Regions from separate parts of the Streptomyces sp. NPDC093149 genome, predicted to be linked through region 3. Evidence: riboswitches for the same ligand, from Rfam matches in the RefSeq annotation. Region 3 holds a riboswitch; each other region holds the start of a gene.
The links. Region 3 has a riboswitch for thiamine pyrophosphate ahead of thiO (glycine oxidase ThiO). Riboswitches for the same ligand answer to the same signal wherever they lie in the genome.
Positions count from the first base shown of each region.

Region 1: linked by a shared signal. The riboswitch ahead of thiC (phosphomethylpyrimidine synthase ThiC) and the one ahead of thiO (glycine oxidase ThiO) in region 3 are both predicted to bind thiamine pyrophosphate.
Region 2: linked by a shared signal. The riboswitch ahead of ACIQCZ_RS29060 (thiamine ABC transporter substrate binding subunit) and the one ahead of thiO (glycine oxidase ThiO) in region 3 are both predicted to bind thiamine pyrophosphate.

Region 1 is NZ_JBIVON010000005.1:382,127-389,349, forward strand. Features, by position in the region: gene ACIQCZ_RS18275 (IclR family transcriptional regulator) at 118-888, shown strand; gene ACIQCZ_RS18280 (SsgA family sporulation/cell division regulator) at 990-1,427, shown strand; gene ACIQCZ_RS18285 (YibE/F family protein) at 1,508-2,830, opposite strand; TPP riboswitch at 2,901-3,034, shown strand; gene thiC (phosphomethylpyrimidine synthase ThiC) at 3,027-4,802, shown strand; gene ACIQCZ_RS18295 (hypothetical protein) at 4,994-5,818, opposite strand; gene ACIQCZ_RS18300 (metallophosphoesterase) at 6,001-7,059, opposite strand.
Region 2 is NZ_JBIVON010000011.1:38,076-45,298, reverse strand. Features, by position in the region: gene ACIQCZ_RS29070 (phosphatidate cytidylyltransferase) at 1-564, shown strand, start outside; gene rlmN (23S rRNA (adenine(2503)-C(2))-methyltransferase RlmN) at 666-1,772, shown strand; TPP riboswitch at 1,814-1,930, shown strand; gene ACIQCZ_RS29060 (thiamine ABC transporter substrate binding subunit) at 2,004-3,116, shown strand; gene ACIQCZ_RS29055 (ABC transporter permease) at 3,272-4,885, shown strand; gene ACIQCZ_RS29050 (ABC transporter ATP-binding protein) at 4,888-5,913, shown strand; gene ACIQCZ_RS29045 (SRPBCC domain-containing protein) at 6,117-6,569, shown strand; gene ACIQCZ_RS29040 (hypothetical protein) at 6,791-7,223, opposite strand, start outside.
Region 3 is NZ_JBIVON010000007.1:109,843-117,065, forward strand. Features, by position in the region: gene pknB (Stk1 family PASTA domain-containing Ser/Thr kinase) at 1-379, opposite strand, end outside; gene ACIQCZ_RS21955 (thiazole synthase) at 522-1,316, opposite strand; gene thiS (sulfur carrier protein ThiS) at 1,319-1,579, opposite strand; gene thiO (glycine oxidase ThiO) at 1,576-2,757, opposite strand; TPP riboswitch at 2,755-2,868, opposite strand; gene ACIQCZ_RS21970 (hypothetical protein) at 3,032-3,394, shown strand; gene ACIQCZ_RS21975 (NAD(P)/FAD-dependent oxidoreductase) at 3,404-4,657, shown strand; gene ACIQCZ_RS21980 (Rv2175c family DNA-binding protein) at 4,729-5,094, shown strand; gene thiE (thiamine phosphate synthase) at 5,188-5,841, shown strand; gene metF (methylenetetrahydrofolate reductase [NAD(P)H]) at 5,941-6,858, shown strand; gene ACIQCZ_RS21995 (hypothetical protein) at 6,909-7,223, shown strand, end outside.

The sequences.
Region 1 (7,223 bases), on a different contig from region 3:
CCACTCTGACCAGTGGTTTGTACGGCGTTCGGCCTCCGGACCCCAGACACGCGGCGGTTCGTGGGGGCGGCCCCCACAGGCGGGCTGACTGTCCGTCACCATGCCTGGGGGTGACCGTTGACCACGGCATCGAGCACTGCTGTCCCGACGCTGATCGGTTCGGTACAGCGAGCGCTGAGGCTGCTGGAAGCTGTGGGCGCCCATCGAGACGGGGCGCCCGCGAAGCAGCTTGCCAGGGAAGCGGGTCTTCCCCTTCCCACCGCCTACCACCTGCTGCGCACCCTGACCCATGAGGGCTATCTGCGCCGGGAGAGCGGCGTCTTCCTCTTCGGTGCCGCCGCGGAGCGCCTGGTCGGCCGTGGAACGCTGCGGAATCGTCGCAGCCGGATGGCGGAGTCGCTGAGTCGCTGGCGCGACACCATCGGCGCACCGGTGTACTGCGCCGTCTACCGCGAGGGCGAGATCGAACTCGTCGCAGTCGCCGACGACCCCGCCACACCCGCGGTCGACGAGTGGGCATCCTTCCGGGAGACCGGCCACGCCCATGCGATCGGCCAGTGTCTGCTGAGCCGGCTCGACGAGAGGGCCCGCGAGGATCATCTGGACCGGCACCCGGTACGTCCGCTGACCCGCTATTCGGTGCGGGACCGCGCGGCGCTTCTCGAGCGATTGCGGTCGTTGGAGCGAATGGAACCTGTCATCGAACGACAGGAGTACGCCCTGGGGACGGTCTGTGCGGCCATCCCGATCGCCGCCGGTTTCACTGCCGCGGCGATGGCTATTTCCGTACCCCTGGAGCAGGAAGACCGGTTGCTCCCCGCAGTCGAACAACTACGTTGCGAAGTGTCCAGCCTCTTGCGCTCGTTCGTGTTCTCTATCAGTATCTGAAAAATCACTCCTTGTGATCTGCTATCGCGTGCACCACGATGGCGTCAATAGGGCCACGGGGGATCATTCCTGGCCAGATTCATCTACTGCGGGGTTGAACGATGCGCGAGTCGGTTCAAGCTGAGGTCATGATGAGCTTCCTCGTCTCCGAGGAGCTCTCTTTTAGGATCCCGGTGGAGCTCCGATACGAAGTCTGCGATCCATATGCGATCCGGATGACCTTCCATCTGCCCGGCGACGCCCCCGTCACCTGGGCATTCGGCCGTGAGCTGCTGCTCGACGGCCTCAACAGCCCCAGCGGGGACGGCGATGTACACATCGGGCCCACGGAGCCCGAGGGGCTGTCCGACGTACACATCCGTCTCCAGGTGGGCGCGGATCGCGCCCTCTTCAGGGCCGGTACGGCGCCGCTCGTGGCCTTTCTCGACCGCACCGACAAGCTCGTGCCGCTCGGGCAGGAGTGCACGTTGGGTGACTTCGAGGGCAATCTGGAAGAGGCCCTGGGCCGGATCCTCACGGAGGAACAGAACGCCGGCTGAAGAGCGCGGCGCCGCAGGTCGGCCCGCCGGTCGAACACGACACCCGCCGAATGGGTGAATCGCTCTCCGTGTGGGGGCGTTCAAGCCCTCGCCCTTCGACGGCGGCCCTTCCCGGTCCGTACGGGTGCTGGAGCTACGGCTTCCGCGCCGAGCCCCGTGCGGTCCGCGGAGACGACCAGCGCGGCGAGCAAGGTCGTCACCGGCACCGAGGCGACCAGCCCGATCGAGCCGACCAGCGTTCGTACGATCTCCTCCGCCACCAGTTCGCTGTTGGCCACCGTCCCCACGCTGCTCCGGGCGATCGAGAACAGCAGCAGCAGCGGCAGCGCGGCGCCCGCGTAGGCCAGCACCAGCGTATTGACGACCGAGGCGATGTGATCACGCCCGATCCTGATCCCTGCCCGGTAGAGACCCCGCGCACCCATCGTCGGGTTCGCCTGGTGCAGTTCCCAGACCGCAGATGTCTGGGTGACTGTCACATCGTCGAGCACCCCGAGCGAGCCGATGATCACACCGGCCAGCAGCAGGCCGCTCATGTCGATGTGCGGGTACAGGCCGTGGATGAGGCCGGTGCTGTCATCGGTGTTGCCGGTCAGGCCGGCCCAGCCGATGAAGAGTGATCCGAGCAGCCCGATCAGCAGCAGGGAGATCAGGGTGCCGATGACGGCGACCGAGGTGCGGGCGGTCAGGCCGTGGCACATGTAGAGCGCGATCAGCATGATCGCACTGGCCCCGATCACTGCGACGAGCAGTGGATTCGAGCCCTGGAGGACGGCCGGGAGGATGAACAGCGTCAGCACGGCGAACGACACGGCGAGCGCGACCAGTGCCATCACGCCGCGCATCCTGCCCACCGCGACCACCACCAGGGCGAAGATTCCGGCGAGCAGTGTCATCGGGAACTTCCGGTTCACATCCGTCACCGAGTACTGCAGATCATGGGGGGCGTCCGGGGCGTACGCCACGACCACGCCCTGTCCCTCGCGCAACTGACGCGGTGCGTCGGGCTGGACGATCTCGAGGAACGTCCGGCCCTTGTCGTGACCGGTCGTCACTTCGACGGTGGCTTTCTCGCACAACCCCGCCCCGTTCCCCGGCGGCGTCGTGGGGTCGCCACTGGTGGGCATCTGGGCGGCGTTCACTTCCTTGCAGTCCACCTTGTCGATCCTCACCACCTTGGCCTGCTGGGTCTGCCGGTCGAATCCGACACCGGTCCGCTCGTGCGGGGGCGCACTTCCCGGCCAGAGCGCCACCAGGCCGACGACGACCGCGGTGGCGAACGGGATCAGTACGGCGGCGATGACCTTGCGCAGATGTTTGGAGACGGGAGCTGCGGGGCCGTGGCCGTGGGAATGGCCGTGCTGATGGCCCTGCGGGTCGGAGTCGTTCTGGGGGGACGTCACCGGCCGATCATCGCAAGAGGAAAAGGGCCCTCTGTTCATTCCGCCGGACAGGGCGCTAGCGTGGGGGGACCTTTGCACACGCGGGAGCTCGGAGCACCGGGCTGAGAGGGCGCTGATATCCGTACATCTGTACGGGACAGGCTGCGCCGACCGCCGAACCTGTTACCGGGTAATGCCGGCGTAGGGAGTAGGTCTCATGACCACATCGGACACACGCACGCCTGCCTCGAACCAGAGCGACGAGGCCGGGAAGTCCATCGGCTGGCACAAGGGGTACGTCCAGGGCTCACGCCCGGACCTCCGGGTGCCGGTCCGTCAGGTGCACCTCACCAACGGCAAGGACGTGACGCTGTACGACACGTCGGGGCCGTACACCGATCCCACCACCGAGACCGATGTCCGTCGCGGTCTCGCACCGCTGCGGGAGAACTGGATCATCGCGCGCGGCGACACCGAGGAGTACCCGGGCCGCCCGGCCCGCCCCGAGGACGACGGGCTCAAGCACACCTCACCGCGTGGTGGGCTGCGCAACCTCGACGCCGTCTTCCCCGGCCGCCCGCGGCTGCCCCGCCGCAGCCGGGACGGCCGGCCGGTCACCCAGCTCGCGTACGCCCGCCGGGGCGAGATCACTCCGGAGATGGAGTACGTGGCGATCCGGGAGGACGTCGAACCCGAGGTGGTGCGCGAGGAGATCGCCGCGGGCCGGGCCGTGCTGCCGGCCAACGTCAACCATCCCGAGACCGAGCCGATGATCATCGGCAAGCGGTTCCTGGTGAAGGTCAATGCGAACATCGGCAACTCCGCGGTGACGTCCTCCATCGAGGAGGAGGTGGAGAAGATGACATGGGCGACGCGCTGGGGCGCCGACACGGTCATGGACCTTTCCACCGGACGCAACATTCACACCACCCGTGAGTGGGTTCTGCGCAACTCCCCCGTGCCGATCGGCACCGTTCCCCTCTACCAGGCCCTCGAAAAGGTCGACGGCAAGGCTGAGGAGCTGACCTGGGAGATCTACAAGGACACCGTCATCGAGCAGGCCGAGCAGGGCGTGGACTACATGACGGTCCACGCCGGTGTGCGCCTGCCGTACGTTCCGCTGACCGCCCGCCGCAAGACCGGCATCGTCTCCCGCGGCGGCTCGATCATGGCGGCGTGGTGCCTCGCGCACCACAAGGAGTCGTTCCTGTACGAGCACTTCGAGGAGCTCTGCGAGATCCTCGCCACGTACGACGTGACGTACTCGCTGGGCGACGGGCTGCGCCCCGGGTCGATCGCCGATGCCAACGACGAGGCCCAGTTCGCCGAACTGCGCACGCTCGGTGAGCTGAACACGATCGCCAAGCGGTTCGGTGTGCAGACCATGATCGAGGGGCCGGGCCATGTCCCGATGCACAAGATCAAGGAGAACATCGACCTGCAGCAGGAGATCTGCGAGGAGGCGCCGTTCTACACGCTCGGCCCGTTGACCACCGATGTCGCTCCGGCGTACGACCACATCACCTCGGGCATCGGTGCGGCGATGATCGCCTGGTGGGGCACGGCGATGCTCTGCTACGTCACGCCCAAGGAGCACCTGGGCCTGCCCAACCGGGACGATGTGAAGACCGGCGTCATCACGTACAAGATCGCGGCCCATGCGGCGGACCTCGCCAAGGGGCATCCGGGGGCGCAGGACTGGGACGACGCGCTCTCCGACGCCCGCTTCGAATTCCGCTGGGAGGACCAGTTCAACCTGGCTCTCGACCCGGTCACGGCAAGGGAGTTCCATGACGAGACGCTGCCGGCCGAGCCTGCGAAGACGGCGCACTTCTGCTCGATGTGCGGCCCGAAGTTCTGCTCGATGAAGATCTCCCAGGACATCCGTCGTGAACACGGCGGCTCCCAGGCGGAGATCGAGGCGGGCATGGCGGAGAAGTCCAGAGAATTCGCGGCGGCGGGCAACCGCGTCTATCTGCCGATCGCGGACTGAGCCCGTCGCACGGCGCCGGGGGTGGTGAAGGTCTTCTCGCGGACCTTCACCACCCGTCCGCCGCTCTCCGGGGGCGCGACGGGACCGGGGAGCGGTGGCGGCGAACGGGGCGGCGCGTGGGAGTCGACTGATCGTCAGGAGCGCTCTGCGGCAGAGGACTTACCGGCCGTCGTCGATACGAACGGACCCGGTCAGTCCGGTTCGTGCTCAGGCCCGCCGAAGTCGGGGCTGGTGAAGTCCGGACTGGTGAACGTCGGGCGTGGGCCTGCCGCCGGGCCCTCGTCCGGGCTCGTGAAGTCCGGGCTGCTGTAGCCGATCTTCGGGATGCGGTTCGCCGAGCGATGCGGTGTGCGCGATGCGCGGCCGGCCTCGGGGTCGGCGAGCGCGTCCCTGAGGAACGGCAGGATGCCGCGTTCCAGCAGTGCGTGGCGCCATGCCTCCCGGGCGCGTGCCACATCCTCCGGCAGCTCGTCCTCGGCGTCCTCGGAGGGCTGCGACGCCGAGCCGTTGCGCAGCGCGGTGATGAGCAGTCCGACGGCGGCGGCGAGGATCGCGGCGGCCATCACCGCCGCGAAGAACCAGCCCGCGGTGACCATGGTGGAGGCGAAGGACGGCGGCGGGCTGAGCAGTTTCAGCAGATAGCCGGCCAGCAGGAATATGAACGCGGCGGTGCCGGCGAGTACGGGCGCCAGGACCGTTATGACAGCCCCTATGCCGGCGCCCGACCGGTTCTGACGGCCCGTTCCGGGACCGACGCCCGAATCCTCGCCCGCTTCTTCGGCCGGTCCACGCAGCTCTTGCCGGGCCTTCACATAGTGCTCGTACTCGGTGGCGGCCGTGGCGGTGATCAGCGCCGTGGCGTCCAGCGCCATGGTGCGCAGCTGGACGGCATTGAGCCGCTCGCCGACCGCGGCCAGATCCGGTCGTTCATGTGCGTGGCGCAGTGCGTCGTCGAGGATCCGCTCGTACTCGGGGCGGTCCTCGGTCAGCAGGTGCGGAGCGCTTTTCATGTGCATCCCCCGATGCTCCGTTGGGCCTGAGTACCCGCTCGTACCGGGCAGTTGGGCGGAAACGGAGGAGAGCCTGCTACTGATACGCCGATGGTAGAGCGCCCACGGCACGGGGTGACAGGGGGTTTCCGGAAATAGGCCCAGTGATCGGCGCGGTCAGGTCGTGGAAGCGTCTTCCCGGAAGAACGTCAGTCATGCAGGGGCAGTTGGACGACCAGTAGCTTTCCGGCCATGGTCACTCCGCCGTCCATGGCGATGGCGAGGCCGTCCGCGTAGACGTGCGGCCCTTCGACCACGGGGCCGGAACCGTCCTCTCCGTCCTCCGAGCCGACCTCGCCGAGAAGGTACGGAATGGGGCTGTGACCATGGACGATGCGCTGTCCGCCGTAGGCCGACATCAGCTCCCGGACGGCCTGCGGGCCCGCCTCGTCGCGGAAGGCGAACCGCTTGGTGAGCTTCCGGAACAGGTCCCAGCACTCGTCGGCGTCGTTACGCGTGAGAATGGCGTGCACGGTGTCGTTGACGTCCTCGATGTTGGTGCCGTAGTCGAGGTACGCCGTCGTGTCGGAGTGCATCAGCAGATGCCCGTCCTCCTCGACGATCGCGTCGAGCCGGGACATCCACTGGAGGTGGACATCCTGAAGCCGCTCCATGTCGTTCTTCTGGCCGCCGTTGAGCAGCCAGGCGGCCTGGAAGGTGGCGGTGCCCGCGCCGGAGTTCACCGGGGTGTCGCCGAACCGCTTGGCGCCGATGAGCAGCAGTTCGTGATTGCCCATCAGGGCCTTGCAGTAGCCGCCGGCGGCCGCTGCCTCGGCGGAGAGACGCATCACCAGGTCGATGACGCCGATGCCGTCGGGGCCGCGGTCGGTGAAGTCGCCGAGGAACCAGAGCCGGGCATTGCCCGCGGACCAGTTGCCCTCGGCGTCGATGAGGCCCTGTTCGGCGAGGGCGGTGTGGAGCTCGTCCAGATAGCCGTGGACATCGCCGACGACGTACAGCGGTCCGAGCCCCGGCTCCGGAACGGGCCGGGGGTCGGGGACGGCCCGCACCTGGACGGTGTCACCGCGGTTGATCACGGGGAGATCGCGCTCGGTGGGGGTGTACCCCTCAGGCAGTCCGTCTTCCGGGACCGCGTTGCCCGGGTGCGGCGATGAAGGCGGCACCGGGGTCTGCGCATAGGGCGGTACGCGGAAGTCACGCAACGTCGCAGTCCGCACCACGGGTTCCTGACCGGCCCCCTGTGTCATCGACCCCTCCACCACCGTCGCGCCGCCGTACACCTGACGGGCCCTGCTGGTCGGGGTGGTCCGCGGTGTCGTGCGCCCATCATAGGAATGCGAATCGTGCTCTGTGACGCACCAGGGGTGGTGAATCCGGGCGCACGTCAGGTTCACCGGCCGATTGGTCTGAA
Region 2 (7,223 bases), on a different contig from region 3:
GTGGCGATGGCGCTGACCGCGCTCGCGGTGCTCGTCTGGCGGATGACCGAGCCGCCGGAGGGCTACCTCAAGGACGTCACGGCCGGGGTGTTCGCCGCGTTCTACGTGCCGTTCCTGGCGACCTTCGTCGCGATGCTCCTGACCGCGGACGACGGACCGCAGCGGGTGCTCACCTTCCTGCTGCTGACCGTGGTCAGCGACACGGGCGCGTACGCCGTCGGCTGGCGCTTCGGGAAGCACAAGCTCGCGCCGCGCATCAGCCCCGGAAAGACCCGCGAGGGGCTGTTCGGGGCCATCGCCTTCGCGATGGTCGCCGGGGCGCTGTGCATGCAGTTCCTGATCGACGGCGGTTCCTGGTGGCAGGGACTGCTGCTGGGGCTCGCGGTCGCGGTCAGCGCCACCCTCGGTGACCTGGGCGAGTCGATGATCAAGCGGGACCTCGGCATCAAGGACATGGGCACGCTGCTGCCGGGACACGGCGGCATCATGGACCGGCTGGACTCGCTGCTGCCGACCGCCCCGGTGGTCTGGCTGCTGCTGGTGCTGTTCGTGGGCTCCGGCTGATCTGCGAGATCTATGGTCCTGACCTGGGCATTCACGCGTGAGGGTCCGTCGTCCACAGGGCGGCGGGCCCTCGTCGTTGCGTCTGCGACACTGGATGGACCATGCCTAAGCCCGGAGAACTCACTTTCGTCGCGCCCCGCGGAGCCAAGAAGCCGCCGCGGCACCTCGCCGACCTCACGCCCGCCGAGCGCAAGGAAGCGGTCGCTGCGATCGGCGAGAAGCCGTTCCGCGCCCAGCAGCTCTCGCAGCACTACTTCGCGCGGTACGCGCACGACCCGGCCGAGTGGACCAACATCCCGGCCGGTTCGAGGGACAAGCTCGCCGAGGCGATGTTCCCCGACCTGATGTCCGTGGTCCGCCACATCAGCTGTGACGACGACACCACCCGTAAGACGCTGTGGAAGCTGCACGACGGGACGCTCGTCGAGTCCGTCCTGATGCGTTACCCGGAGCGGGTGACGATGTGCATCTCGTCCCAGGCGGGATGCGGGATGAACTGTCCGTTCTGCGCGACGGGACAGGCCGGTCTCGACCGCAATCTGTCGACCGCCGAGATCGTTCACCAGATCGTGGACGGCATGCGTGCCCTGCGCGACGGGGAGGTCCCCGGAGGCCCGGCACGGCTCTCCAACATCGTCTTCATGGGCATGGGCGAGCCGCTCGCCAACTACAACCGGGTGGTCGGCGCGATCCGTCGCCTGACCGACCCGGAGCCGGACGGCCTGGGGCTCTCGCAGCGCGGGATCACCGTCTCCACCGTGGGTCTGGTGCCCGCGATGCTGCGCTTCGCCGACGAGGGTTTCAAGTGCCGTCTCGCCGTATCCCTGCACGCGCCGGACGACGAACTGCGCGACACGCTCGTCCCCGTGAACACGCGGTGGAAGGTGCGCGAGGTGCTGGACGCTGCGTGGGAGTACGCGGAGAAGTCCGGCCGCCGCGTCTCCATCGAGTACGCGTTGATCCGGGACATCAACGACCAGGCGTGGCGCGGTGATCTGCTCGGCCGGCTCCTCAAGGGCAAGCGGGTGCACGTCAATCTGATCCCGTTGAACCCGACGCCCGGCTCCAAGTGGACCGCCTCGCGGCCCGAGGACGAGAAGGCCTTCGTCGAGGCGATCGCGGCCCACGGGGTGCCGGTGACGGTGCGGGACACCCGCGGCCAGGAGATCGACGGAGCCTGTGGACAGCTGGCGGCGGCCGAGCGCTGAGGCGGGGACGGTCCGTGTAACCTGGGCCTGAAATCAACTTCATATTCCGACAGGGGAGCGCCACAGCGCTGAGAGTGCGGCACCGAGGACAGGTCGTCCGCAGACCCTCTGAACCTCGCCCGGGTCATTCCGGGTAGGAAGTTCGGTCATCAACTCATGCTGTTGCGCCCTGCCCGCATTGTGCGGGCGGGGCCGCGTCTCTTCCTGGCCAAAACCCAGGAGGAATCCACAATGAGCACCACACGCAGAACCAAGCAGCTCGCGGCGACTGCCGCCGCTGCCGCGCTCGGCGTCACGGCACTGGCCGGATGCGGGAGTTCCGACAAGTCCGCCTCCGGTTCCGGCGGCACGAAGGGCTCCGGCTCGAAGACCGTGACGCTCGTCAGCCATGACTCCTTCAACGCCTCCCCGGACGTGCTGAAGGAGTTCACCAAGGAGACCGGCTACACCGTCAAGGTACTGAAGAGCGGCGACGCCGGTGTCGCGCTCAACCAGGAGATCCTGACCAAGGGTTCCCCGCGCGGCGATGTGTTCTTCGGCGTCGACAACACCCTGCTCTCCCGTGCCCTGGACAGCGGGCTCTTCACGCCGTACGAGGCGAAGGGCATCGACCGGGTGGCGGCCGACACCCAGCTGGACGGCGCCGAGCACCGGGTCACCCCGATCGACACGGGCGACATCTGCGTCAACTACGACAAGAAGTACTTCGCCGACAAGAAGCTGGCACCGCCGCGGTCCTTCGACGACCTGGCGAAGCCCGCGTACAAGAACCTCCTCGTCACCGAGAACGCCGCGACCTCCTCGCCCGGCCTCGGCTTCCTCCTCGGCACCGTCGCCACTTACGGCGACAAGGGCTACCAGGACTACTGGAAGAAGCTGAAGAGCAACGGCGTCAAGGTCGTCGACGGCTGGGAGCAGGCCTACAACGAGGAGTTCTCCGGCTCCGCGGGCGGCCGGAAGGCCAAGGCCGACCGGCCGCTGGTCGTCTCGTACGCCTCCAGCCCGCCCGTCGAGGTGCTCTACGCGAAGCCGCAGCCGGCCGAGGCGCCCACCGGCGTCGCCACCGGGACCTGCTTCCGCCAGATCGAGTTCGCCGGTCTGCTGAACGGTGCGAAGAACGAGGCGGGCGGCAAGGCCCTGCTGGACTTCCTGATCAGCAAGCGGTTCCAGGAGGACATGCCGCTCAACATGTTCGTGAACCCGGTCACCGAGGGTGCGAAACTGCCGGAGCTCTTCACGAAGTTCGGCGCGACGGTCGACAGGCCGACGACGGTCGCCCCTGATCGGATCTCCAAGAACCGTGAGCAGTGGGTCCAGTCGTGGTCCTCGCTCGTAGTGAAGTAGCGAAGACTCCCGTACGCGGATCGGACGCGGGCGGGAAGGGCGCGCCCGAGGGGGACGAGCAGCGGACGCGTGGCGAGGAGCCACGCGGCCGCTTCGGGCGCATGAACCCGTTGCGCGCGAAGGCGTGGCGCGGGAGCGCGGTGCGGCTCGGTCTGATGGCCGTGCCCGTCGCGTTCTTCGCGCTGTTCTTCGCCTACCCCGTCACCGCCATCGTCGGCCGCGGGCTGAAGGTCGACGGCGTCTGGCAGTTCGGCCGGATCGGCGAGGTGCTGACCCGGCCGGACATCCGTGACGTCCTCTGGTTCACCACCTGGCAGGCGCTGGCCTCGACCGCGCTCACCCTGCTGATCGCGCTGCCCGGCGCCTATGTCTTCGCCCGCCTCGACTTCCCCGGCAAACAACTGCTGCGGGCGGTCGTCACCGTTCCGTTCGTCCTGCCCACCGTCGTCGTCGGGACGGCCTTCCTGGCGCTGCTGGGGCGCGGCGGGTTCCTCGACCAGCTCTGGGGCGTACGGCTCGACACCACGGTCTGGGCGATTCTGCTCGCCCATGTCTTCTTCAACTACGCGGTGGTCGTACGGACCGTGGGCGGGCTGTGGTCGCAGCTCGACCCGCGGCAGGAGGAGGCCGCCCGGGTGCTGGGCGCCGGACGGTTCGCCGCCTGGCGGCGGGTCACCCTGCCCGCCCTGGCACCCGCCGTGGCCGCCGCCGCGCTGATGGTCTTCCTCTTCACCTTCACCTCCTTCGGGGTCGTGCAGATCCTCGGCGGTCCGGGGTACGCCACGCTGGAGGTGGAGATCTACCGGCAGACCGCCCAACTGCTCGCCCTGCCGACGGCCGCCGTGCTGACGCTGGTGCAGTTCGCCGCCGTCGGAGCGATCCTCGCCGTGCACGCGTGGACCGTACGGCGCAGGGAGACCGCGCTGAAGCTGGTCGACCCGGCACAGACCGCCCGCAGGCCGCGCGGCGCCGGGCAGTGGTCGCTCCTCGGCGGGGTGCTGCTGACCGTGCTGCTGCTGATACTGCTGCCGCTCGGGGTGCTGGTGGAACGCTCGCTGGACACTCCCGGGGGCCATGGCCTGGAGTTCTACCGTGCCCTGCGGTCCGTGGACGCGGGCGGTGGCACGTTCCTGGTCGCGCCGCTCGAAGCGATCTGGAACTCGATCCAGTACGCACTGGTCGCGACGGTCATCGCGCTGCTCGTCGGCGGGCTCGCCGCCGCGGCGCTGACCCGGCGCGCCGGGCGGCTCGTCCGCGGCTTCGACGCGTTGCTGATGCTGCCGCTCGGGGTCTCCGCGGTCACCGTGGGCTTCGGCTTTCTGATCACGCTGGACAAGCCGCCGCTGGACCTGCGGACTTCATGGATCCTGGTGCCGCTGGCCCAGGCGCTGGTCGGTGTGCCCTTCGTCGTACGGACGATGCTGCCGGTCCTGCGGGCGGTGGACGGCCGGCTGCGGGAGGCGGCGGCGGTGCTCGGGGCGTCCCCGCTGCGGGCCTGGCGGGAGGTCGATCTGCCCTTGGTGCGGCGGGCGTTGCTGGTCGCGGCAGGCTTCGCGTTCGCCGTGTCGCTGGGTGAGTTCGGCGCGACGGTGTTCATCGCGCGGCCCGACCGCCCGACGCTGCCGGTCGCCGTGGCCCGCCTGCTGGGGCGGGCCGGGGAGCTCAACTACGGCCAGGCGATGGCGCTGAGCACCATTTTGATGGTGGTCTGCGCCGTCTCGCTGCTGCTGCTCGAACGTATCCGTACCGACCGATCCGGGGAGTTCTAGGGATGCTGACACTGGAATCGGCCACGGTTCGCTTCGGTGAGCGGGCGGCACTCGACAGGGTGGACCTCGACGTCGCCGAGCACGAGATCGTGTGCGTGCTGGGGCCGAGCGGCAGCGGCAAGTCGACCCTGCTGCGGGTGGTCGCCGGGCTGCGTCCGCCGGACGCCGGCCGGGTGCTGCTGGACGGCGCGGACCAGGCCGGGGTGCCGGTGCACCGGCGTGGTCTCGGCCTGATGTTCCAGGACCACCAGCTGTTCCCGCACCGGGACGTCGGTGCGAATGTCGCCTTCGGGCTGCGGATGCGCGGGGTCTCGCGGCGGGACCAGGAGCTCAGGGTCGCGGAACTGCTGGGCCTGGTGGGCCTGCCCGGCGCGGAACGCCGGGCCGTCGCCGCGCTGTCCGGCGGCGAGCAGCAGCGAGTGGCCCTCGCGCGGGCCCTCGCCCCGCGACCGAAACTGCTGATGCTGGACGAGCCGCTCGGCCAGCTCGACCGCGGCCTGCGCGAGCGGCTCGTCGTCGAACTGCGGACGCTCTTCGGGCGGTTGGGCACGACGGTGCTCGCCGTCACCCATGACCAGGGCGAGGCGTTCGCCCTGGCCGACCGGGTGGTGGTGATGCGCGAAGGGCGGATCGCGCAGGTGGGCACCCCGCTGGAGGTCTGGCAGCGGCCGGCGTCCGCCTTCGTCGCCCGGTTCCTCGGTTTCGACAACGTGGTGGAGGCGACGGTGTCCGGTACGGCCGCCGACACGGTGTGGGGCAGGATCCCGGTGGCCGAGGGCTCGCCGCAGGGGGCGTGCGACCTGCTGGTGCGCCCTGCCGGGGTGCGGATCGGTGCCCCGGACGAGGGGCTGCGCTGCACGGTCGGGACGCGTACGTTCCGGGGCAACCACGTCGCCGTACGGCTGACGCCGCCGGGCGGTCCGGTCCTGGAGGCGGAGTGCGCGCTGCGGGACGCGCCGGAGGAGGGCGCGAGCGTGGGGGTCGGCTTCGACGCGGCGGAGACCGTCGTCCTGCCCGCCGTTCTCTGACCGGTCGTGCGGCCGTCGCGGGCCGCACCGCGTTCACTGGACCGGCCGAGGCGCATCCGGCGCTCCGGCCCGCCCTTTCCCGGCGCCCGGAACCGCCGGAGCGCGCCGGGGGACGGCGCGCGCCGGGTCGGCGCAGTGGTCTGCGTGCAAGCTGGGGGAGGAGACGCGCAAGGTCCGGAAGGACTCCGGGAAGGACGGGAACAATGACCGAGTCAGCACGCGAGGGCATCGACATCACCCGCGTCCTCGACGCCCCGCGGGAACTGGTCTTCGAGGCCTGGACGACCCCCGAGCACTTCGCCGCCTGGTACGGCGGGGACGCCGAGGTCCCGCTCGACCGGGTGTTGATGGACGTCCGGCCGGGCGGTGCCTGGAGCCTGGTCATCGTGGTGCCGGGTACCGAGATGCCCTTCCACGGGGTCTACCGAGAGGTGGTCGCCCCCGAGCGGCTGGTCTTCACGCTGAAGGACGCCACCGCGCCCGCCGACGTCGAGGGCGAGACCGTCACCGTCACTTTCACCGACCGCGGCGACAAGTCCACCGAAATGGTCTTCACGCAGCGCGGCGGCAACCTCACGGCCGAGCAGTACGCGGCGGCCGAGGACGGCTGGCACGCCTTCTTCGACGCGCTCGTGAACCGGTTGGCCTCGCTCTGAACCGGCCCCGGCCGCCGGTGCGCCGGGCGGGCGGTCACGGGGCCGGGCGGCCGTCGTCCCGTCCGTGACCGGCGGGGTGGACGAAGGCCCGGTGGCCCGGAACCGGCTGGACGACGGCGGTTCGAGGTCACGACTTCGCCGAACGTGGCGAGCGACTCGGTCCCGGGGCAGGGCAGTGCCGATGTCCACGTCTCCCGGCCGATGTTCCGGGAGACGTGGACTCAGGCCGTCAGCGGCAGCGCCGCCAGCTCGGCGATCAGCCAGGTCAGCGGGGCGAAGACGACCAGCAGGGCGGCGGCGCGCAGCGCCGTCGCGAACCGCAGGGCCGAGACCGGGGCGCCGAGCCGCAGCACCGCGCGCGTCGTCCGGGTGCGGTCCTGCCTCGCCTCCAGCGCCGAGGTCAGCAGCGTCGCCGTCGTACAGCCGAGGACGAGCACCGCGCCGAGCGCCGTGAGCGGACCGAAGGGGCGCGGCCCCGTTCCGTACAGCGCGTAGGCGGCGATCACGGCGGAGAGCACCGCACAGACCACCCCGAGCGGCCCGCCGATCCGGCGCGCCTCGTCCATCAGCACCCGTCCCGCCAGCAGGCGCACGGCACCGGGGTGCACCGCCTGCAGCAACCGCCCGCAGTGATACGCCAGGCCGGGGCCGGCC
Region 3 (7,223 bases):
CGAGAACCGGTTCCAGGATGTCCAGTGCGGCTCTCGGCTGAAGGGCGCCGCGATCGCGCAGTACGTCGCGCAGGGTGCAGCCCGCGACGTACTCCATCGCGAGGTAGACGTACTGCCCCTGGGCACCCTGGTCGAAGACCGCGACCACATTGGGGTGCGCCAGCCGGGCCACGGACTTGGCCTCACGGATGAAGCGCTCCACGAACGAGGCGTCGGTGGCGAGCGCCGGGTGCATCACCTTGAGGGCGAGCACCCGGTCGAGCCGGGTGTCCACGGCCCGGTAGACCGTGGCCATGCCGCCCACGGCGATGCGGGCATCGACGCGGTAACGGCCGTCGAGCAATTGCCCGACAAGAGGGTCCTGGAGGGTCGTATCCACGCATGCGAGTCTACGAGCAGCCACGGACACGACCCACGGGCCGGGGCACAGCCGGGGCAGTACTGCAGCCGAGCCGTGACAGGGACACGCACCCCGAGGCGTCCCGGCGGGCCACGGCCGGGCCGCGGTGGGCTCCGGCGGATCAGAACGCCGGACGTTCCGGGTCCAGCACCGCGCGTCCCTCCACCGGTGACGAAGCCTCGGCGAAGTGCCGGCGCGGGATCCGGCCCGCGCGGTACGCCAGCCTCCCGCCCTCCACCGCGTGCCGCATCGCCGCGGCCATCAGCTCGGGTTCCTGGGCCCGGGTCACCGCGGACGCCAGCATCACCGCCGCGCACCCCAGCTCCATCGCGAGCGCCGCGTCCGACGCCGTTCCGGCGCCCGCGTCGAGGATCACCGGCACCCGGGCCTGCTCGACGATCAGCTGGAAGTTGTGCGGGTTGCGGATGCCGAGGCCGGAGCCGATGGGGGAGCCGAGCGGCATGATCGCCGCGCACCCCACGTCCTGGAGCCTGCGGGCCAGCACCGGGTCGTCATTGGTGTAGGGCAGCACGGTGAAGCCGTCGTCCACCAGAGTCTCCGCGGCGTCCAGCAGCTCGATCGGATCGGGCAGCAGGGTCCGCTCGTCGGCCACCACCTCCAGCTTGATCCAGTCGGTGCCGAGCGCCTCGCGGGCCAGCCGGGCGGTCAGCACGGCCTCGCCCGCGGTGAAGCAGCCCGCCGTGTTCGGCAGCACGCGGATGGAGAGCCGCCGGAGCACGGAGAGCACCGAACCCTGCACGGTCGGATCGAGGCGGCGCATCGCGACGGTGGTCAGTTCGGTACCGGAGGCGGTCAGCGAGCGTTCCAGCACGTCGAGGCTGGGTGCCCCGCCGGTTCCCATGATCAGCCGGGAGCCGAAGGCGGTGTCGCCGAGGGTGAAGAGGTCGTCGGACACGGTCAGCCTCCCTGGACCGCGGTCAGGACCTCGACGCGGTCCCCGTCACCGAGTACGGCGGTGGACCATTGGCCGCGCGGGACGACGGTCTCGTTGACGGCGGCCGCGACGCCGGAGTGCGCGGTGGTCAGGGTGGCGACGAGGGCGTCCAGGGTGGTGCCCGCGGCGAGCGGGCGGACCTCGCCGTTCACGGACACGGACAGGGGTGCGAGGCCGGGCCGGGGCGTGGAAGCGGCCATGGAGAGGGGCGTGGGCTCGGTCATGCGGGCTGCTCCTGACGTACGGGGGCGGCGGGCGGGAAACGGGACGGGGTGAAGGGGCGGGCCGGCTCGGGCAGCTCGCCGTCGGCCAGGAGTGCCGCCATGACGTCACCGGTGATGGGCGTGAGCAGCACTCCGTTGCGGTGGTGGCCGGTGGCGAGGTGGAGGCCGGGCAGGGCGGTGGGGCCGAGCAGCGGCGCGTTGTCGGGGGAGGCGGGGCGCAGACCGGCGCGGGTCTCGGTGAGCGGCAGTTCGGTGATGCCCGGCACCAGTTCGTGGGCGTCCCGCAGCAGTTCGTAGACGCCGCCCGCGGTGACGGTGGTGTCCCAGCCCATCTCCTCGCTGGTGGCGCCGACGACCAGTTCGCCGTTCTCGCGCGGTACGAGATAGACATGGCTGCCGCGGACCACGGCCCGGACCGTCCGGGTGAGGAAGGGCGCGTACGCGGCGGGCACCGTCAGCCGCAGCACCTGCCCCTTCACCGGACGGACCGGCGGCACGACCTCGTCGGGCAGTCCCGGGAGCCTGCCGCTCAGGCTGCCCGCGGCGAGCACGACCTGGTCGGCGGTGAGTTCCGCACCCCCGGCGAGGACGGCTCCGGCGGCCCGGTCGCGGACCACCCTCAGGCGCTCCACCCATCCGCGGTGGAAGTCCACCCCGGCCCGCTCGCAGGCGGTCAGCAGAGCGGCGGCCAGCCGGCGGGGGTCGATCTGATGGTCGCCGTCGACCCGCAGACCGCCGCGGACGCCCGGCGCGAGCATCGGCTCCAGGCGGCGGCATTCGCGGCCGGTGAGCCACTCCGACTCCAGGCCGGAACGCTGCTGCAGGGCGTGCAGTTCCCGCAGATGGGCGCGGTCGTCGGAGTCCAGCGCGACGGCCAGCGTGCCGCAGGCGCGAAAGCCCGTCTCCCGCCCGCTCGCCGCCTCCAGTTCGGCCGCGAAGTCGGGATAGCGGGCGGCCGAGGCGACATTGAGGCCCAGCAGCATCTGTTCGCCGTAGTGGAGTTCGGTGACGGCGGCCAGCATGCCGGCCGCCACCCGGGCGGCCCCGCCGCCCGGTTCGGGGTCGACGACCGCGGTGCGCAGTCCGCGTTGCGCGGCCCGCCAGGCGGTCACCAGACCGATGATCCCGCCCCCGATGACGAGGACGTCGGATCCGTCCTTGTTCCGTGTAGAACGCATGGGCGTCCAGCCCCTCCCTTCGCCGGCATGACCCGGATCAGGTTCGTACGGTCGGAGGCCGCCGCAGCCTCCCTCTCAGCCCGGTGCGTCCGGGCTCCCGCGAGTGTTTTACGGTGGCCACCCTAACGGCCTCGCCCACGATCGGCAGCGGCGTCGCGGTGTCCGGGACATCCGCCTCGGATTCGAAGACCCCGGACGCCGCTCCTTCTCCCGCTGCCGATCGTGGGTGAGGCCGTGAACCCCGCCCGCCGGACCCAGTAAGGGAGCAGCCCCCGTGGCCCGTTCGCTCGACGGACTCGTCCTCTCGCCGGTCGCCGACCAGGCCCCGGGGCAGGTCGGTACCCGTACCCGTTTCACGTACCACGAGGAGAACGGCCGGATCTGGGCCGAGTACGCGGGCGGCGACGTGGTCCGCGGCCACCTTGTCGGTACACGCGTCGACGACACCCTCGACTTTCGCTACGTCCAGCTGAAACAGGATGGAACGACCTCCTCCGGCCACTGTGTCTCCACCGTCGTCGACCTCGCGGACGGCAGGGTCCGGCTGGACGAGCGGTGGGAATGGGAGTCCCGGGACGGCAGCGGTACGAGCACGGTGGAGGAACTCCCCTTTCCTGACGATGCGTCAGATGTTTAAGGTGTACGGGTGAGCGAGCAGCAGCAGTCGGAGCGGTGGGACCGGCGGGCGGGGCGACGTGTCGTCATCGTCGGCGCCGGCATGGCCGGAGTACAGACGGCGGTGGCCCTGCGGGAGCAGGGCTTCACCGGCCCCGTCACCCTGATCGGTGCCGAACCGCACCAGCCCTACGACCGGCCCCCGCTGTCCAAGGCGGTACTGCTGGGCGAGGCCGAGGGCTCGGCGTTCGACATCGACTTCGAGGCACTGGACATCGATCTGCGGCTGGGGTGCGAAGTCACCGGCGTGCGGCCCGGGGCGCACGAGCTGGACACACCGTCAGGGCCGGTTCCCTACGACGCCCTGGTGGTCGCGACCGGCGCCGAACCGATCGTCCTGCCCGGTACCGAAGGCGTTCCCGGTGTCCATCTGCTGCGTACCCTCGACGACGCGGCGCGACTGCGGCCCGTCCTCGACGAGCGGCACGGCGTCGTGGTCGTCGGCGCGGGCTGGATCGGCGCGGAGTTCGCCACCGCGGCCCGCGCCGCGGGCTGCGAGGTCACCGTCGTCGAGGCCGCCGACCGGCCGCTCGCCGGCGCGATGCCCGCCGAGGTCGCCGCCCCGATGGCCGCCTGGTACGCCGAGAGCGGCGCCGAACTCCTCACGGGGGCCCGGGTCGAGCGCATCGAACCCGGCCGCGTGATCCTCGCGGACGGCCGTGCGATCCCGGCCGGAGCGGTCGTCGTCGGCATCGGCGCACGGCCCTCCACCGCCTGGCTGGCCGGTTCCGGCATCGCCCTCGGCCCCGACGGATCGGTGACCGCCGACGATGCCCTGCGCACCTCGCTGCCCGATGTGTACGCGGTGGGCGACTGCGCCTCGTTCCCCTCCGCCCGATACGGCGAACGCCTGCTCGTCCACCACTGGGACAACGCCCTCCAGGGGCCGCGCACCGCCGCCGCCAACATCATCGCGGCAGGGGCCGAGGGCGGTCCGGCGCCACAGACGTACGACCCCGTGCCGTACTTCTGGTCCGAGCAGTTCGGCCGGTTCGTGCAGTACGCGGGCCACTGTGCGGCGGCCGACACCCTGCTGTGGCGCGGCGATCCGGCGGACCCCTCCTGGTCGGTGTGCTGGCTGCGCGACGGCGTCCTGGTCGCGGTCCTCGCCGTCGGCCGCCCCCGCGACCTGGCGCAGGGGCGCAGGCTCATCGAGGCGGGGGCGCGGCTCGATCCGGCACGGGTCGCGGACCCCTCCGTACCGCTGAAGTCGGCGACCCCCTGACGGCGTACCCCGCACCCCCGTACGGTCGGCCCGGCTACCGACTGTCGGTCCGGGATGGCACGCTTGTCCCCGTGACCGAGATTGACGCAAAGATCGATGCTCTCGTCCCTGCCTGGCTCCACCTCCCCGACATCGCGGAAATGCTCGATGTCGAGGTGACGCGCGTGCGGCAGCTGGTCAAGGAGGGCCAGCTCATCGCCGTGCGACGTGGTGAGAACCGGGCGCTGCAGGTGCCTGCCGCCTTCATCGCGGGCAACAAGGTCGTCAAGGGCCTCTCCGGCACCCTGACGCTGCTGCGGGACGACGGCTTCACCGACGAAGAGATGCTGGAATGGCTCTTCACCCCCGACCCGACCCTGCCCGGCACCCCCGCCCAGGCACTGAGCGAGAATCGAGGCACGGAGGTGAAGCGTCGCGCCCAGGCGCTCGCCGTCTGACCGCCGGCCGTCAGGTGGGGTGCGGGCCCGCGGGCCCGCACCCCGCACCGTTGTGACAACCGCTCCACGACGCTCTCCAGGGGGAACCGCACCATGTCCACGCCTCGCGCGCTGCTGTCCGACGCCCGGCTGTATCTGTGCACGGACGCCCGCAAGCGGCAGGGCGACCTCCCCGCCTTCCTGGACGCCGTCCTCTCCAGCGGGGTGGACATCGTCCAGCTGCGCGACAAGGGCATGGAAGCGGCCGAGGAGCTCGAACACCTGGCCGTCCTCGCCGAGGCCTGCAGGCGCCACGGCAAGCTCCTCGCGGTGAACGACCGGGCCGATGTCGCCCATGCCATCGGCTCCGACGTGCTGCATCTCGGCCAGGGCGACCTACCGGTGCCCGCCGCCCGCGCCGTCATCGGCGAGGACGTGGTGATCGGCCGCTCCACCCACGCGGAGTCCGAGGTCGACGCGGCCGTCGCCGAGCCCGGTGTGGACTACTTCTGCACCGGCCCCTGCTGGCCCACGCCGACCAAGCCCGGCCGGCCCGCCCCCGGTCTGGACCTGGTGCGCTACGCCGCCTCGCTCGGCACGCGGCGCCCGTGGTTCGCCATCGGCGGGATCGACGCGGGCAATCTCGACGAGGTGCTGGACGCCGGAGCCCGCCGGGTGGTCGTCGTGCGGGCGATCACCGAGGCCGACGACCCCGCCGCCGCGACCGCGGAGCTCGCCGGGCGAATCCGGGCACGCGCTGGGGCCTGATCCGGCCAGATGTCCGAGGAGTGGACAAACAACCAGTCAATTCGGACAATTAACGCTGGTCTGGTCCTGTGGTCGTCGCACGCTGGTTAACCTGCCCGTATGGCCCTTGGCACATCTTCCACCAGGACGGATCACGCGCGTACGGTGCGTGAGCTCCTTGCGACCGGTAAGACCTCGTATTCGTTCGAGTTCTGGGCGCCGAAGACCGAGAAGGGCGAGCGGAATCTCTGGAACGCGCTCCGCCGTGTGGAGGCGGTGGGGCCGAGCTTCGTCTCCGTGACCTATGGTGCCGGCGGCTCCACCCGGGCCGGAACGGTCAAGGCCACCCAGCAGATCGCCGCCGACTCCACCCTCACCCCGGTCGCGCACCTCACGGCGGTCAACCACTCCGTCGCCGAGCTGCGCAACATGATCGGGCAGTACGCCGATGCCGGAATCCGGAACATCCTCGCCGTGCGCGGGGACCCGCCGGGCGACCCGATGGGAGAGTGGGTCGAGCACCCGCAGGGCGTGCGGTACGCGGCCGATCTCGTCCGGCTCATCAAGGAATCCGGCGATTTCTGTGTCGGCGTCGCGGCATTTCCCGAGATGCATCCCCGCTCGACCGACTGGGACACCGACATCAGGCATTTCGTGGACAAGTGCCGCGCCGGTGCCGACTATGCCATCACCCAGATGTTCTTCAATCCGGAGGACTATTTGCGGATGCGTGACCGCGTGGTCGCTGCGGGTTGCGAAACTCCGATCATCCCCGAGGTCATGCCGCTGACCAGCGTCAAGCAACTGGACCGGTTCGCGCAGCTCAGCAATGCGTCTTTCCCTTCCTCTCTGAAAGAACGCATCCTCGCCGCCAAGGACGATCCTGCCGCTGTACGCTCCATTGGTATCGACTTCGCAACGCGGTTCTGCGCGAGGCTGCGCTCCGAGGGTGTGCCCGGACTGCACTTCATCACGCTCAACAACTCGACGGCGACGCTCGAAATCTACGAGAATCTCGGACTGCACAAGCAGTCGTGACCGGCCGTACCCGCCACGACCCGGGGCGGCGGCCGTAGGAGGGGGCGGGCATGGGCTGGACGGTCCTCTACATCGCGTTCGGAATAGTCGCGCTGTGGCTGCTCGGCGAAGTGCTCCTGCAGTACAAGGCACGTCTGCGCTGGCGTCTGCTCGCCTTCGCGGGCTTCGCCTGTGTCGTCGTCGGTGTACTGATGCCGTCCGTGTTCGTCATCGTCATCGGCACCATCGCGTTCGCGACCGGCCAGACCTACGTCACGCTGTCCTTCCGGCGGGGCTTCTCCACCGGCTGGGCGATAGGAGGCAGCCCCGGCGCGAGCCGCCGCCGCCGGGGTGGCGGCTCGCGGGCGCGCCGCGAGCCCACCCTT